Regions from separate parts of the Providencia sp. 6390 genome, predicted to be linked through region 1. Evidence: riboswitches for the same ligand, from Rfam matches in the RefSeq annotation. Region 1 holds a riboswitch; the other holds the start of a gene.
The links. Region 1 has a riboswitch for thiamine pyrophosphate ahead of thiD (bifunctional hydroxymethylpyrimidine kinase/phosphomethylpyrimidine kinase). Riboswitches for the same ligand answer to the same signal wherever they lie in the genome.

Region 2: linked by a shared signal. The riboswitch ahead of thiB (thiamine ABC transporter substrate binding subunit) and the one ahead of thiD (bifunctional hydroxymethylpyrimidine kinase/phosphomethylpyrimidine kinase) in region 1 are both predicted to bind thiamine pyrophosphate.

Annotation. Positions count from the first base shown of each region.
Region 1 covers NZ_JBYVYL010000001.1:566,891-574,741, forward strand. The annotation lists gene AC3Z9T_RS02765 (helix-turn-helix domain-containing protein) at 1-74, opposite strand, end outside; gene mgrB (PhoP/PhoQ regulatory lipoprotein MgrB) at 661-792, shown strand; gene AC3Z9T_RS02775 (amino acid permease) at 989-2,371, shown strand; gene pagP (lipid IV(A) palmitoyltransferase PagP) at 2,534-3,109, opposite strand; TPP riboswitch at 3,538-3,628, shown strand; gene thiD (bifunctional hydroxymethylpyrimidine kinase/phosphomethylpyrimidine kinase) at 3,682-4,479, shown strand; gene fbaB (class I fructose-bisphosphate aldolase) at 4,524-5,573, opposite strand; gene yegS (lipid kinase YegS) at 5,620-6,525, opposite strand; gene trhP (prephenate-dependent tRNA uridine(34) hydroxylase TrhP) at 6,941-7,851, opposite strand, start outside.
Region 2 covers NZ_JBYVYL010000007.1:201,965-209,815, reverse strand. The annotation lists gene lgt (prolipoprotein diacylglyceryl transferase) at 10-909, opposite strand; gene ptsP (phosphoenolpyruvate--protein phosphotransferase) at 1,129-3,375, opposite strand; gene rppH (RNA pyrophosphohydrolase) at 3,380-3,913, opposite strand; TPP riboswitch at 4,027-4,124, shown strand; gene thiB (thiamine ABC transporter substrate binding subunit) at 4,185-5,189, shown strand; gene thiP (thiamine/thiamine pyrophosphate ABC transporter permease ThiP) at 5,165-6,769, shown strand; gene thiQ (thiamine ABC transporter ATP-binding protein ThiQ) at 6,762-7,469, shown strand; gene AC3Z9T_RS15635 (DNA polymerase II) at 7,522-7,851, shown strand, end outside.

The DNA.
Region 1 (7,851 bases):
ATAACTCGACCTAAGTGTTCTTCGATCCATTTACTTAAAGCATAGACGAGGGCTAAATGATTATCTTGTGGCATCTCAATTAATTACTGAAGTTGTTGACCTGTGCATGTGAAATTTTGTTCAAAACAGAAATATTTTAGTTAACTAGATGAGTTAAAGCACTATTCCTCAATTTTACGACTAAGAACAGTAGTAAAACATCTGCTGTCCGAACCCAAAACATGAGCACGCTACAAAAGGTAGGAAAATCCACTGTGTACCTGTAGTCACTCAGACCCCGAACAGATAAACATAGTTTTAGTATGCTGAAAAAATAAGCATTAATAACTCATGCATCAAATGGAGTAGCTGAAGTATACACAACTTCGTTTGAACATGACAAAGGCTGGTTGTGCGGTATTGACAGTAAATAGATGAAAAAAAAGCCAGTTAAGCCATTTTTATACTCATTAGCTGGAAAATTGAGCATAAATACGAAAATTGACATGAATTACGCATTTTCCTCAAATTTTGAAATAGCCATTGAAGTAAGCTTGAGGAGTTAGAAATTGCCCCCCATAGATTGGATGACACTTTGAGTTTTTAGAATTGACATAAATGACTGAAAACCAATAGCTAAATAATGTTTATGCTGAAGGAGATGTTGGGTTGAAATACAAATTGCTCATCGCTATTTTTGCCGTTTTCGGCTGTATTTTTTTATATCTGCTAGCGATGGATAGATTGTGTGATCAAGGTGGTGAAAACTTTATATTTGGAATATGTCAAATAACTGACTTATTACCGTTTTGAATTTGCCCTTTAATACGCCATACTGTGCTGCCTCTGTTTTTGTCACAACCTATCAATTTTTAATGAGATAGTGATCGCTGATCCAACAGAGAGCATCTTTAAGTAGTGTTGTTAATAACAAAATTCAAATAAACTTGTATGCTTAGCTCAATAATAGAGATAACAAGCAAGTAAATAGGATGATAAGGGTAAAGTTATGGCGCAAGAGCAGCAGACGCTAAAGCGTGGATTAAAGAATAGGCATATCCAGTTGATTGCTTTGGGGGGGGCGGTTGGTACAGGGCTGTTTCTCGGTATAGCAACAACCATTAAGATGGCAGGCCCTTCGGTATTGTTAGGGTATGCATTATGTGGGTTCATTGCCTTTCTGATCATGCGTCAGCTGGGTGAAATGATTGTTCAAGAACCTGTTGCAGGTTCATTTAGTCACTTTGCATTTAAGTATTGGGGTGGCTTTGCTGGCTTTCTATCGGGTTGGAATTACTGGTTTATGTTCATCCTTGTTGGGATGACAGAGCTTACCGCTGCTGGTGAATATATGCGCCGTTGGTGGCCTGACCTGCCGATTTGGGTTTCTGCTGCCGTATTCTTTATTGCAGTTAACGCGGTGAATTTAGTCAATGTTCGCTCTTATGGCGAAACAGAATTTTGGTTTGCGCTCATCAAAGTGATTGCAGTTATCGCCATGATTATTTTTGGTTGTTACTTGCTATTTAGTGGTAAAGGTGGCCCACAGGCCAGTATTACCAATTTATGGGAGCATGGCGGTTTCTTTGCTAATGACTTTATTGGGTTACTGATGGCATTAGCCATTATTATGTTCTCTTTCGGTGGGTTGGAATTAGTGGGGATCACCGCAGCTGAAGCGGAAGAGCCTGAAAAAAGTATTCCAAAAGCAATCAATCAAGTTGTTTATCGTATCCTTATTTTCTATATCGGTTCTTTGACTGTACTGTTAGCGCTTTACCCATGGGTTAACTTAGATGGTAAAACTAGTCCATTCGTTTTGATATTCCATGAATTGGGTGACATGTTAGTAGCTAACGCATTGAATGTGATTATTTTGATTGCGGCACTTTCTGTTTATAACAGTGCTGCATACTGTACTAGCCGTATGCTGTTTGGTTTGGCTCAACAACAAAATGCCCCAAAATTCCTTTCAAAAATTAACAAAGGTGGCGTACCTGTTATGGCACTGATTGTGTCTGGGATCGCAACATCGGGCGGTATTTTGATTAATTTTATCATGGAAGGTAAAGCATTCGAGCTACTAATGACACTGGTTGTAACAACACTAGTACTGAATTGGATTATGATTTGTGTCTCTAACCTAAAATTTAGAGCTGAAATGAACAGGCAAGGGATTGAAACTAAATTTAAAAGTATTTGGTATCCGTTCGGCAACTATTTGTGTTTAGCATTTTTAGCGTTGATATTAGTTATCATTTTAATGATGGATGGTTTAAGAATATCGGTTCTAATTATGCCAGTATGGATTGCAGTTCTATGGGTTGGTTACCAATTCTCAGGCGCTAAAAAACAAGAAAATGCTGACAAGAAAGCGCAAGTAACACATTAGGATCCTCTAAATAATTCGAGATGCAGCTAGGCAACAAGTGAACGTGGTCACTTATGCATTAACGAAAGGTGCCGCGACTTGTAGTATGAAGAGTATAGTGAATAAAATGGCCGGTGACATAATGCACACCGGCCATTTTTGATTTGTGAATATGCTAATTCATTACCATTGCCAACGTAACCATGCAAATAGCACATTACCGTTGTTATAAGTTCCTGGTATATAAGTCGCTTGTAATGATAGCTTGTCATATTCAACAGAAACCAGCGGAAGTGGTACTGGGATTGGAATATAATAGTAATCATCCCTTGCAGTCACACTTAATGTGAAACCTGCCCCCATTCTAAAGCCATCCAAATCACCTGGCACCCACATTTTTTGGAAACCATAGCCTACAATTGGCTCTACTTTATTATGTGAATCCATAAATGCCATGGCGTATAACGAATGCCAATCATTATCTTCATCGTAGCGATACTTACCTAGTCCAAAACCCCATGGGTTTTCATTATAGCTATCTGTTTTTTCTTTATCGTAAGTAAAGCGGTTATGCCATGTTAATACCGGAAGATATACTTCATATTGATCTGAATCCCACGTGGTACTGACATTTCGGGTAAATTTATCCCATAACCCCTCAGATGGCTGATCTGTTGAGGTCGATGAAGCTGTGCAGATAGAGGATGCCATCAAAAAGGTGGTTCCTACAGCTAGCTGCAATTTTTTGTTAACTCTCATTGTAAATCCGACTCAGGTTAATGCACGTTTTATGTTATAGGTTTAAATATTAATTGTGAGAATGAATATTATTTCTCACGAAACGCTATGCTTACTAATTATTTTAGATTACCTAGAAGTGATATAACAGCACTAATTTAGTTTATCTAATAGTGGAGTTTATCTGAATTGTGTGGGATTTGGGTTTGAAGAATTTCATTCTCTCGTATGATTTGCTTTAAGCAAACAAGAAATTCTATGGTGTAAAGATTTTCAGCAGCTGGTTGACAATTATTCCTACTTACAAAGTGGATATCAGCCTTTTACTTTGTTCGATGAAGTTGTTGGGAAGGAATAAATCCCGCTTAGATCTTCCACAGAATTTTTTGACTATTACACAGTGATTTTGTAGGGGTTTTTTGTGAAAAAAAGTGCGATACTAATCAAGTAGTTTTGGCTCGGGGCGTCGATGAAGACTGAGAAGCACCCGTATCACCTGATCTGGATAATGCCAGCGTAGGGAAGTCGGAAGCGTCAGTGATAACCCTTCCTATATGACCGCTCCTTACCCTGTGCTTGAGGAGTGACATTTCATGAGAATCAATGCGTTAACTATTGCTGGGACCGATCCATCGGGCGGTGCAGGGGTCCAAGCTGATTTGAAAACATTTTCAGCGCTCGGCGCTTATGGCACTAGTGTGATGACAGCATTGGTTGCACAAAACACTCACGGTGTACAATTAGTACATGAACTACCTGATAGTTTTGTGGCTGCGCAACTTGAATCCGTCCTTAGCGATGTGCGTATTGATAGCGCTAAAATAGGCATGTTATTTAATCAAAAAGTGATTGAAGTCGTCGCTCAAGCGCTAAAGCAATATCCTATTCCATATGTGGTTTTAGATACGGTAATGGTTGCGAAAAGTGGTGATCCATTGCTACTTCCTGATGCAGTTGATGCGATGAGGAGTGAACTGCTACCACTAGTTTCATTGATAACGCCTAATTTACCTGAAGCAGCAGCATTGCTTGATGAGCCTGTGGCTCATACAGAAAGCCAAATGTTAGACCAAGGCCATCGGTTACTTAAAATGGGTTGTAAGGCGGTGTTAATGAAAGGAGGGCATTTAAGCGACAACGAAAGCCCTGATTGGTTAATTACTCTTGAAGGTGAATGGCGTTTTACCTCACCGAGAGTCAATACACGCCATACGCATGGAACAGGCTGTACATTATCAGCAGCATTGGCTGCCTTGAGGCCACGTTTTGTTGATTGGCAAACGACAGTTTCTGAAGCAAAAGCTTACTTACAGGCAGCATTAGAACAAGCAGATAGTTTAGAAGTCGGCTCAGGTATTGGGCCTGTACACCATTTTCATGCATGGTGGTAAGAAAGCAAAAAGCCCTCAAATATTGAGGGCTAATTAAAGAAGGTTTAAGCAATAGTGACTTCTTTACTGAGGTAAACATCTTGTACGGCATTAATCAGTGCTACGCCTTCTTGCATTGATTTTTTGAAGGCTTTACGGCCTAAGATCAGCCCCATTCCACCTGCACGCTTATTGATAACAGCAGTGCGTACTGATTCACTTAAGTCATTCTGCCCAGCGGCGCCGCCTGAGTTAATCAATCCGGCACGTCCCATATAGCAATTAGCTAATTGATAACGAACCAGATCAATCGGGTTATCTGTTGTCAGCTTTGTGTAGACGCGTTCATCAGTATGACCAAATCCAACGGCTTTATAGCCACCGTTATTTTCAGCCATTTTTTGCTTCACAATATCAGCGCCAATAGTTGCTGCAATATGATTAGCTTGTCCGGTTAAGTCCGCACTAGAATGGTAATCAACACCATCCTTTTTAAATGCGGGGTTACGTAAATAGGCCCACAATACAGTGACCATACCTAGTTCATGTGCACGTTCAAATGCGGCAGAGATTTCTTCAATTTGACGACGTGATTCAATTGAGCCGAAATAGATGGTAGCTCCTACAGCAACAGCACCCATTTCAAAAGCTTGCTCGACGCTCGCGTATAATGTTTGATCGTATTGAGCTGGGTAACTGAGTGTTTCGTTATGATTTAGTTTCACTAAAAATGGAATTTTATGTGCATAACGGCGTGAAACGGAAGCCAGTACACCATAAGTGGAAGCAACACAATTACAGCCAGCCTCAATTGCGAGTTCAACAATGTTTTTAGGATCGAAATAGAGTGGGTTTGCCGCAAATGAAGCTGCTGCAGAGTGCTCAACACCTTGGTCGACAGGAAGGATAGAAAGATAGCCTGTACCCGCTAAGCGGCCATGATTAAACAAGGTTTGCATTGAGCGAAGAACACTATTGGGGCGATTATTGTCGATCATGACACGGTCAACAAAGTCAGAGCCCGGTAAGTAAATATTTTCACGAGGAATGGTTTGGCAACGATGGTCTAAAAGAGTGGATGCTTCGGAACCTAACAGCTTGGCAATATCAGTCATGACTTCCTCCATTTAACAAAAGTCTAGGGGATGTTAATCATTAAATTTAAGATAACAAGCCACATTGAGGTGGTAACCGGCAGTGGATCGCTTCAGGTAGTAATTCGAAGGTGAATGTTTCACCCGAAAGGGGTTCTCCGTCTAAATTAAACACCATTTTATGCGGCGAAGAAATTTTTACCCAACAAGTTGTTTTTTCAATTAAATGCTGATTTTTCTCACTAGAGAATAAATTGCTCAGTAAAGCAGGGATCACATCACGAGCGGGAACAACCAGTAAATTTAATTGACCGTCGTTGATTAAGGCATCAGGAGTCAGCAATTGTCCACCTCCGGCTTGCCTACCATTACCGACAGCAACGACTAACGTTTCGCCTTCCCAACTAAAATGTTCAGTTTCAATTTTGCAGGTATCGGTTTTGAGTGTATCAGGGCGCAGCAATCCATTAATCACATAGGCTGCACCGCCGAGGGCAGATTTTAATGCCTCGGGGGTTTCTGTCGTGATACGCGTTCCAAAACCACCTGTCGCCATATTCATAAAAAATGACTTATGATTGACTCTAGCAATATCTATCGCAAATGATTTGCCTTTTACTGCTAATGATAAGGCTGCATGAATATCCATTGGAATATTGGCACTGGTTGCAAAATCATTGGCGGTTCCTAATGGGAGGATACCGATAGCAGGGCGCAGTGCTTCAGGTTGCTGCATTAATGCACTTGCAACAGCGTTTATTGTGCCATCACCACCGCCAGCAATGATAGTTTCTATACCTTGATTGGATGCTTCAGTAAGATAAATAGGTAACTCACTGGTTTCCCAAGGGATCCTCACCAAAATATTGTGGCCTTCTTCGCGTAGTTGGTAAACGGCTTTTCTGAATTCAGGGTTGGCTGATTGTTTACCGTTAAGAATAATAAGAGCGCTATGTTGTTTATAAGTAGGCATGATATTCCTTCAATGAGACAATACTGTTTATAGTATAGCCATAATCGGAATAAATAATCACATTGAGCGATTATGCTGTTGGAATATTTTGTAGGGGTATAAAAAAGAAATGGCTAGCTCAAGGGAGATTGAGCCAGCCAAGGAGGTGGTTCCTAGTCTTACTTTATGACTTTCTAGTTCTTCATTTTCGAAAGTGACTATACGACATTGAATAGCTAATTGTTGTGATCTATTGCATAAAAATGGATATTAAATGCATTTTAACGGCTAGGCATTATTTTTGAGAATTATTATCAATTCTTGATAAGGTTTACGTTGCGGATAATTCAGATGAGAAGAAATAAAAAATGCTAGAAATTCAATTGAATAAATTGATAATTTCTAGCATTAAAAATGACTGATTGATAGTCGCTAATTAAGCGTTAGTTATCGCTTCTGATTGGTGGGGAGAGCGAGTTGTTGTGCCCGCTAAATTACGGATCAACAATCCAAAATTCACATCTATATCATCAGGTACAGGTAAATAAACCACATGGCCATTACCTGGCGCAACGTCAATAGCTTCACCTTTACGGTTTTGCAATGCGTCAAGTGTAAAGACAATGTTGCCTGCAGGGGTCATCAATTCTAAGCTATCGCCTAGGCTAAATTTGTTTTTAACATCAACTTCTGCAAGCCCATTAATGCGTTTACCCGTAAATTCACCTACAAATTGCTGTGTTTCAGAGACGGAGTAACCATACTCATAGGTTTGATATGCATCGTGAGTATGGCGACGTAAAAAGCCTTCGGTGTAACCGCGATGAGCTAAACCTTCTAAGGTTGAAAGTAATGTTGGATCAAACGGTTTACCTGCGACGGCATCATCAATTGCACGACGGTAAACTTGTGCAGTACGCGCGCAGTAATAGAATGATTTAGTACGACCTTCAATTTTTAATGAGTGCACACCCATCTGAGTCAGATTTTCAACGTGTTCAATGGCACGTAAATCTTTGGAGTTCATGATATAAGTGCCATGTTCGTCTTCAAAGGCGGTCATATATTCGCCCGGACGTTTAGCTTCTTCAATCATAAATACTTTATCAGTTGGTTCGCCTTCACCTAATGTTGGAGCAACATTTTTGACAGGGATCGGCTCATGGACATGGACGATATTGCCTACATCATCTTCTTTACCTTCTTCGACTTTGTATTCCCAACGGCAAGCATTGGTACATGTGCCTTGGTTCGGATCACGCTTATTAATATAACCAGATAATAAGCAACGCCCTGAATAAGCCATACAAAGAGCGCCATGTACAAACACTTCGAGCTCGATGTCAG
Region 2 (7,851 bases), on a different contig from region 1:
TATGTTCATTTACTTACTTGGTTGTGCTTTATTATCGGGCTTATGAGCAGGAATGTTTTTACCGTACTTATAGGCCCACACAATCATTAGAATTCCAATAATAATCATTGGGATAGACAGAATTTGACCCATACTGATACCACCAAATAGGCCTAACTGAGCATCTGGCTGTCTAAAGAACTCAACAATAATGCGGAAAGCACCATAACCAATCAGGAACAAACCAGAGACACTCCCCATTGGACGAGGTTTACGCACAAATAAATTAAGGATCAAGAACAACACGATCCCTTCTAAAAACATTTCATAGAGCTGTGATGGATGGCGAGGAAGCACGCCATATTGCTCTAAAATAGGCAATAAAGATGGGTCTTGTGCTGCAAGTTGAATGTCTTCGCTACGTGAGTGAGGGAATAGGAATGCCCAAGGCGTATCCAGAGTTACACGACCCCATAACTCACCATTAATAAAGTTACCAATGCGCCCCATACCTAGCCCAAAAGGGATCAGTGGTGCAACAAAATCGGAGACTTGCAAGAAACGGCGGCGAGTACGATGTGCAAACCATACCATTGCACAGATTACCCCAATCAGGCCACCATGGAAGGACATCCCGCCATCCCAAACTTTAAATAAATAAAGCGGATCCTCAAGAAAAACAGGAAGGTTGTAGAAGAAAACATACCCTAGTCTTCCACCTACAAAAACACCTACAAAGCCAATATACAGTAAATTCTCAACTTCGTTTTTTGTCCAACCGCTATTCGGTTTACTTGCGCGGCGGCCTGCCAGCCATAACGCAAAAACAAACCCTACAAGATACATAAAGCCATACCAGTGCAATGATACTGGCCCAATTGAGAACATTACGGGATCAATTTCCGGAAATGCTAAGTAGCTGTTACTCATCGTTCCCCACTTTATTTGTTAATCGAAAATCATTTTAGGTTGCTGAAGAAATGGGATAAAAGTGTGATTTTCCCTATTAAAATTATCAGCCAAAAATCAGTAAATTGGTTTTCTTTGTTTATTGCACAAACCCTAACGGCTGCTGACAAACAGGGACTATTTGTTAATAGTCAGATTGCGCATCATAACATAGCTTATGCGAAGGGAAAGTAAGACAGATTAGATCCCACCACGAACAAAACCACCAAGCCCATTTTTTTCCATAAATAGACTAATTATTTGCCGAATGTTATCACTCGTTTCTGCTGCTAAAATTTCAGGAAGCAGCTTTTCAACTTTACCTGCATGAAGGCCACGAATAAGGTATTTCACTCTAGGAACACTTCTCCCACTCATGCTTAAAGAGCGGTAGCCAAGCGCAATCAGCGCCATCACCCCAAGAGGTTGTCCTGCCATTTCGCCACATACACTAACCGCCAAATCCAGGCGACGGCACTCTTCATTAACTTTAGCCAAAAATCGCAGCATCGATGGGTGTAAATTATCGTAAATAGCAGCAACATGGGTATTATTACGATCAACCGCCAGCAGATATTGAGTTAAATCGTTTGTGCCAATTGAAATAAAATCTATACGTTTTTTTAACTCTGGAAGGAGAAACAATAAAGAGGGAACTTCAAACATCACCCCTATTTTTGGCATTAATAGCGTTTGCCCTGTCGCCAAACAGACTTCATCATTGGCTCGCTTAATTAATCTAAGCGCTTCATCCACCTCATTGATACTAGTGATCATCGGTAACAATATGCGTAGATTTTGTGTCTCAATATTTGCGTGCAACATTGCTCTAAGTTGGATCAAGAAAATTTCAGGTTGATCTAACATCACACGGATCCCACGCCAACCTAAACATGGGTTTTCTTCACTGATAGGCATATAAGGCAGTTGTTTATCAGCACCGATGTCTAATGTTCTAAGCACCACAGGTTTATCAGTAAATAACTGCAACACTTCTTGGTATAGTTGTTTTTGTTCATCTTCTGATGGAAAGCCATTATGTAACATAAAAGGCAACTCTGTACGATAGAGTCCCACACCATCTACAGCCACATTGATTTGTTGCTCATAACGAGGACTTAACCCTGCGTTAAGGTGAATATGAACCGACTCACCATTTTTTAATGTCGCGTCTTGCTCGAGCGCCCCTTCAGCTAACTGACTGAGAACATTCTCCTCAGCAATGATTTGCTTGTATTCTTGGACGATAATATTTTCAGGCTCAATGAAAACTTCACCACGATAGCCGTCTAGGATCAGAAAACGGTTGTGAAGCAATGAGGGGTCAATATCCGCTCCCATAATCGCAGGGATCCCCATTGCTCGAATCAAAATAGCCGAATGTGAATGTGTCGCACCATCACGTACAATCACCCCAACAAGTTGTTCAAGTGGCATGTCTGCCAACACGCTAGCACTTAACTCATCGGCAACTAAAATAAAACTTTCAGGCCATTGATCAACTGACGTCAAACTATCATCTAAATGAAATAATAAACGTTGCCCCAAAGCTCGGAGATCGGCCCCTCTTTCTCTCAGATACAGATCGCGCAAACGAGAAAATTGTTCGACATAATCCTCAATAACTGTTTTAACTGCCCATTCAGCCACTGAGCCTTGCTCAATAGCGTCAAATAAACGTTTTTTTAATTGTGGATCATGAAGTAAATGGTTATAGAGATCGAAAATTGCTGCGCTTTCTTTTTGCGAGTTGGCAATAAAGCGCTTGCTCAGGCGTCGACATTCTGAGGCAGCATTTTCAATCGCAGTGATAAGCCGTTGCTTTTCGATATTTTGATTGAGTGCCGTCGCTTCACAAATACTCTCTAAGGAAGGCTGTGAGCTATCTTGCCAGCCATAAGCCATCACAATGCCTTGAGAAACAGGGAGTGCTTTCAGGCGGCTCTGGCGATATTGCCCGAATACCCCTTTAGCTTGTGCCTGAGACAATATGACCGCCAATTGCATGGACAAGGTCACCATAAACGACTCTTCAGTTTCACTGAAGAAACGTCGTTCGTGTTGCTGAACAACCAATACACCCAGCAGTTGACGTCGGTAAACGATAGGCACACCAAGAAAAGCTTTTAGACGCTCTTCTTTGAGTTGAGGGAGATATTTAAATTCAGGGTGCTCGCGAATATCAGCAAGATTGAGCATTTCAGATTGACGGCCGACAGCGCCAACAACACCTTCATCAAATCCAAGGCGAATAGCGATCCCGCTAGGTTTTTTCAACCCGCGGGTTGCCATTAAGTAGTAACATTGACGTGAATGGTCAGCTAAGTAAATAGAGCAAACATCAGTCTGCATAGCATTACAGGTTTCGTTTACCAAAACCTCTAACGCTTCAGTTAAACTTGTCGCCATGGCGACTTTTTCAACAATTTCACGTAGACGCGTCAACATGATCTTACCTTGCTCCGCGCCTACGATGATTAAACGCAGGTCTTTGTGCTGGTTTTTGTTCCTGTAGAGGCATCACAACAGGTGCGAATTCCTTCATCACGCGGCGATAGACCTCACGCTTGAAAGAAACCACTTGCCTAACAGGGTACCAATAACTCACCCATCGCCAGCCATCAAATTCTGGCGATTTACTGCGCTGAACATTTATATCGGCTTCATTACATTGCAGTTGTAGTAAAAACCAACGCTGTTTCTGCCCGATACAAACAGGTTTTGTATCCCAACGCACCAAACGCTTGGGTAATTTGTAACGCAGCCAATTGCGCGTTGAAGCTAACAACCTAACATCTTTACGCTGTAGGCCCACTTCCTCGTACAACTCACGGTACATAGCCTGTTCTGGCGATTCACCGGGGTTAATCCCCCCCTGTGGAAACTGCCATGAATGTTGACCATAGCGGCGGGCCCATAAAACTTGCCCTTGCCGATTACAAATTACAATTCCTACATTCGGGCGGTAGCCATCATCATCGATCACCAGACTACCTCAATAACCAAATTTGAAAGATGGCTAATTGTTTCACACATACCCTAACTGGTAAACCTATATCAATAGAGTTTGCAGATATGCACAAAGGCACTACAATAGCGACTGTCTCAACGGGGTGCCAAAATTATATAGGCTGAGAATTAACCCGTAGAACCTGATCCGGGCAATACCGGCGTAGGGATTTGAGCTACCGTCAGCGTTTAACGCCATGGTTCCCTCTCAAATCCTGTGTAGCTTTTACTCTCACGCAGGAACAAAAATGTTAAAAAAATCACTCTTTGGCGCATTAATTACATTAACAACCGTTAGCTTTACACATCTCGCTTGGGCCGAAAAACCCACTCTGACTGTTTACACTTATGACTCTTTTGCAGCTGAATGGGGTCCCGGACCACAAATAAAAAAGAATTTCGAAGCACAATGTAACTGTGAACTAAAACTTGTATCACTTGGCGATGGCGTTGCCTTGCTCAATCGTCTTCGTATGGAAGGAAAAAAAAGCAAAGCTGATATCGTACTTGGTCTTGATAATAACCTGATTGATTCAGCGGAAAGTACGGGTTTGTTTGCCGCTGCCGATATCAACACACAAGCGCTGAAATTACCTATCGAATGGAATAGTTCAACGTTTATTCCTTATGATTATGGCTATTTTGCTTTTATCTACGACACAAACAAGATCCCTAACCCACCAAAAAGTATGAATGAGCTATTAAATAGCAATCAGCCGTGGAAAATTATTTACCAAGACCCAAGAACCAGTACCCCCGGGTTAGGCCTGCTATTGTGGATTGAAAAACTCTATGGTGATCAATCTGTAGATGCATGGAAAAAAATGGCCAACAAAACGTTAACTGTCACTAAAGGTTGGAGCGAAGCGTATGGGCTATTTTTAAAAGGCGAAGGTGATTTTGTTCTTAGCTATACCTCATCACCGGGCTATCAAATGTTAAACGATCACAAAGACAACTATGCTGCCGCTTTGTTTGAGGAAGGGCATTATATGCAAGTAGAAGTTGCCGCACGGCTCAAAAACAGCGCCCAACCTGAGCTCGCCAAACAGTTCTTACAGTTTATGTTAACCCCTGATTTCCAAAGTACATTACCGACGACCAACTGGATGTATCCAGTGATCGATATCCCCCTCCCAGAGGTATATAACTCACTACCGATGCCGAAAAAATCATTACAATTTAGTGCACAAGAAGTTGCGAAATACCGTCAAGAATGGGTTCGTTTATGGCAGTCAGCTGTCACTCGCTAATGAATAAATCGCTGATCCCAGGGGCACTGGCCTCTGGTTTGTTAATCACAGTTGCATTGCTCGCTTTCGGCGCATTGTGTATTTTTTCACCCGAAATAGCCATCGGTGATATTTTCAACGATAGCTACTTATGGCATGTCATTGGCTTTACATTTTGGCAGGCTTTTTTATCTGCTATATTTTCAGTTTTTCCCGCAATTTTATTGGCTCGCGCACTATTCCGCCGGCGCTTCATCGGGCGAACACTGTTGTTACGTCTTTGTGCCATGACATTAGTGTTGCCCGTTTTAGTTGCAGTATTTGGTATTTTATCTGTTTATGGTAAAACGGGCTGGCTGGCTCAACTCTATCATTTGATTGGGTTTGAATATCAATTTACTCCCTATGGCCTCAAAGGCATATTACTTGCTCACATATTTTTTAATATGCCATTAGCAACACGTATGCTCTTACAGTCGCTTGAGAATATTTCCATTGAGCAACGACAAATTGCTGCTCAATTAGGGCTTAACGAGTGGCAACAATTTCGCATTTTAGAGTGGCCTTATTTACGTCGGCAAATGCTACCCACAGCATCACTGATTTTTATGCTATGTTTTGCAAGCTTTGCGACAGTATTGGCTTTAGGGGGAGGGCCCGCGGCAACCACAATAGAATTAGCTATTTATCAGGCACTCAGTTATGATTTTGATCTTGGCAGAGCCGCCATTTTGGCCTTGATCCAACTATTTTTCTGCATCGGTTTAATGTTCTTTAGTCAAAAAATAAATAGCTTATTTTCAATTGGCCACAGCCAAAATAATTATTGGTATGATCCTGCTGATAACTATTTTCGTCGTATTCGCGATACCATCATTATCACAGCAGCAATATTGCTATTAATTCCACCTCTACTGGCGATTGTTTTAGATGGCTTAAATGGGCGACTATTTGAAGTACTAAGTCAATCAGCACTGTGGCAAGCCGCTTCAACCTCTCTATTTATTGCTATTTGTGCAGGTACATTATGTGTATTGTTAACAGTGATGCTGCTATGGAGTAGCCGTGAATTACGCTTGCGTCGCGCTATCAAACTTGGACAGGCGATGGAATTGAGCGGATTGATCATTTTAGCCATGCCTGGCATTGTTCTTGCGACAGGTTTTTTTATTCTATTCAATGAAACAATAGGCATTCCTGAATCCCCTTATGCATTAGTGATCATGACCAACGCATTACTCGCTATCCCTTATGCATTAAAAGTGCTCGAAAACCCAATGCGTGATCTGGCAGAGCGTTATAATCCACTATGCCATTCATTAGCTATCAGTGGATTCAATCGACTGTGGATCATTGAGTTAAAAGCATTAAAAAAACCATTAGCCCAAGCCCTTGCTTTTGCTTGTGTAATTTCAATTGGTGATTTTGGCGTGGTCGCTTTATTTGGTAATGATGACTTCCGCACCCTACCTTATTACCTGTATCAGCAAATTGGGGCTTATCGTACCAATGATGGTGCCGTCACGGCGATGGTGCTTCTTTTGTTGTGTTTTGGCTTATTCAGCCTACTTGAGCGCATATCAGGGAAACAGCGTGATTAAATTAACTAAACTAAATTACCAGTATGACAACCTAAACATGCAGTTTGATTTTGCTATCCAAGCAGGTGAACGAGTTGCTGTTATGGGGCCAAGTGGAGCAGGAAAAAGCACTTTACTGAGCTTAATTAGCGGGTTCCAATTTGCCAAAAGTGGCACAATTTATTTGAATGGCACCGATCACACCTTTACCCCTCCGGCAAAACGCCCTGTTTCGATGTTATTTCAGGAAAACAATCTATTCTCTCATTTAACAGTGAGACAGAATATTGGTTTAGGCCTACATCCAGGTTTACGATTAAGTCCACCACAAATACAACAAGTTGAATTAATTGCTGCTCAAGTTAGCCTTTATGAGTTCCTTGATAGGCTCCCTGCTCAGCTCTCTGGTGGGCAACGACAACGAGCGGCTTTGGCACGTTGCCTGATCCGCCAGCAGCCGATTTTACTGCTTGATGAACCCTTTTCTGCCTTAGACCCTGCTCTGCGTAACGAAATGCTGTTGTTGCTTGATGAGATTTGCCAAGCAAAAAGTATCACCTTAGTGATGGTCTCTCATAATGTTGAAGATGCCTTACAGATAGCCCCTAGAACACTCGTGATTGCCAATGGTATTATTGCCTATGATGGTAGCACTGAGGGCTTATTACAAGGGAAAAGTTCCGCCTCTGAGTTACTTGGTATCACAAAAAATACTGTATAAATACCCACCATTGTCGTATAGTAGGTTCGTTGATTTTGTATGCGAGCCAGCTATGCCTCAATTTATGTCTCCTGCTGAAAAAGGCTTCATTATTAGTCGCCATTGGAAAGATACTCGCCAAGGCGTTGAGGTGAGTTATTGGTTGATCACCGATAATGGCCCGCGTAAAGTGACGGTTCCCTATCAACAAGCCGTTGCGTTTCTGCCTCAATCATCATTGCCAAAAATAAAACACTTACTCGATGGGCAAACCAATATCACTTACCGACCTGTTGAACTGACCGATTTTCAACGTGAAAAAGTTTACGCTATCTATAGCGCCCAATATCGTCAGATACAAAATTTAGATAAAAATTGCCTAGAACTTGGTATTTCACTGCTT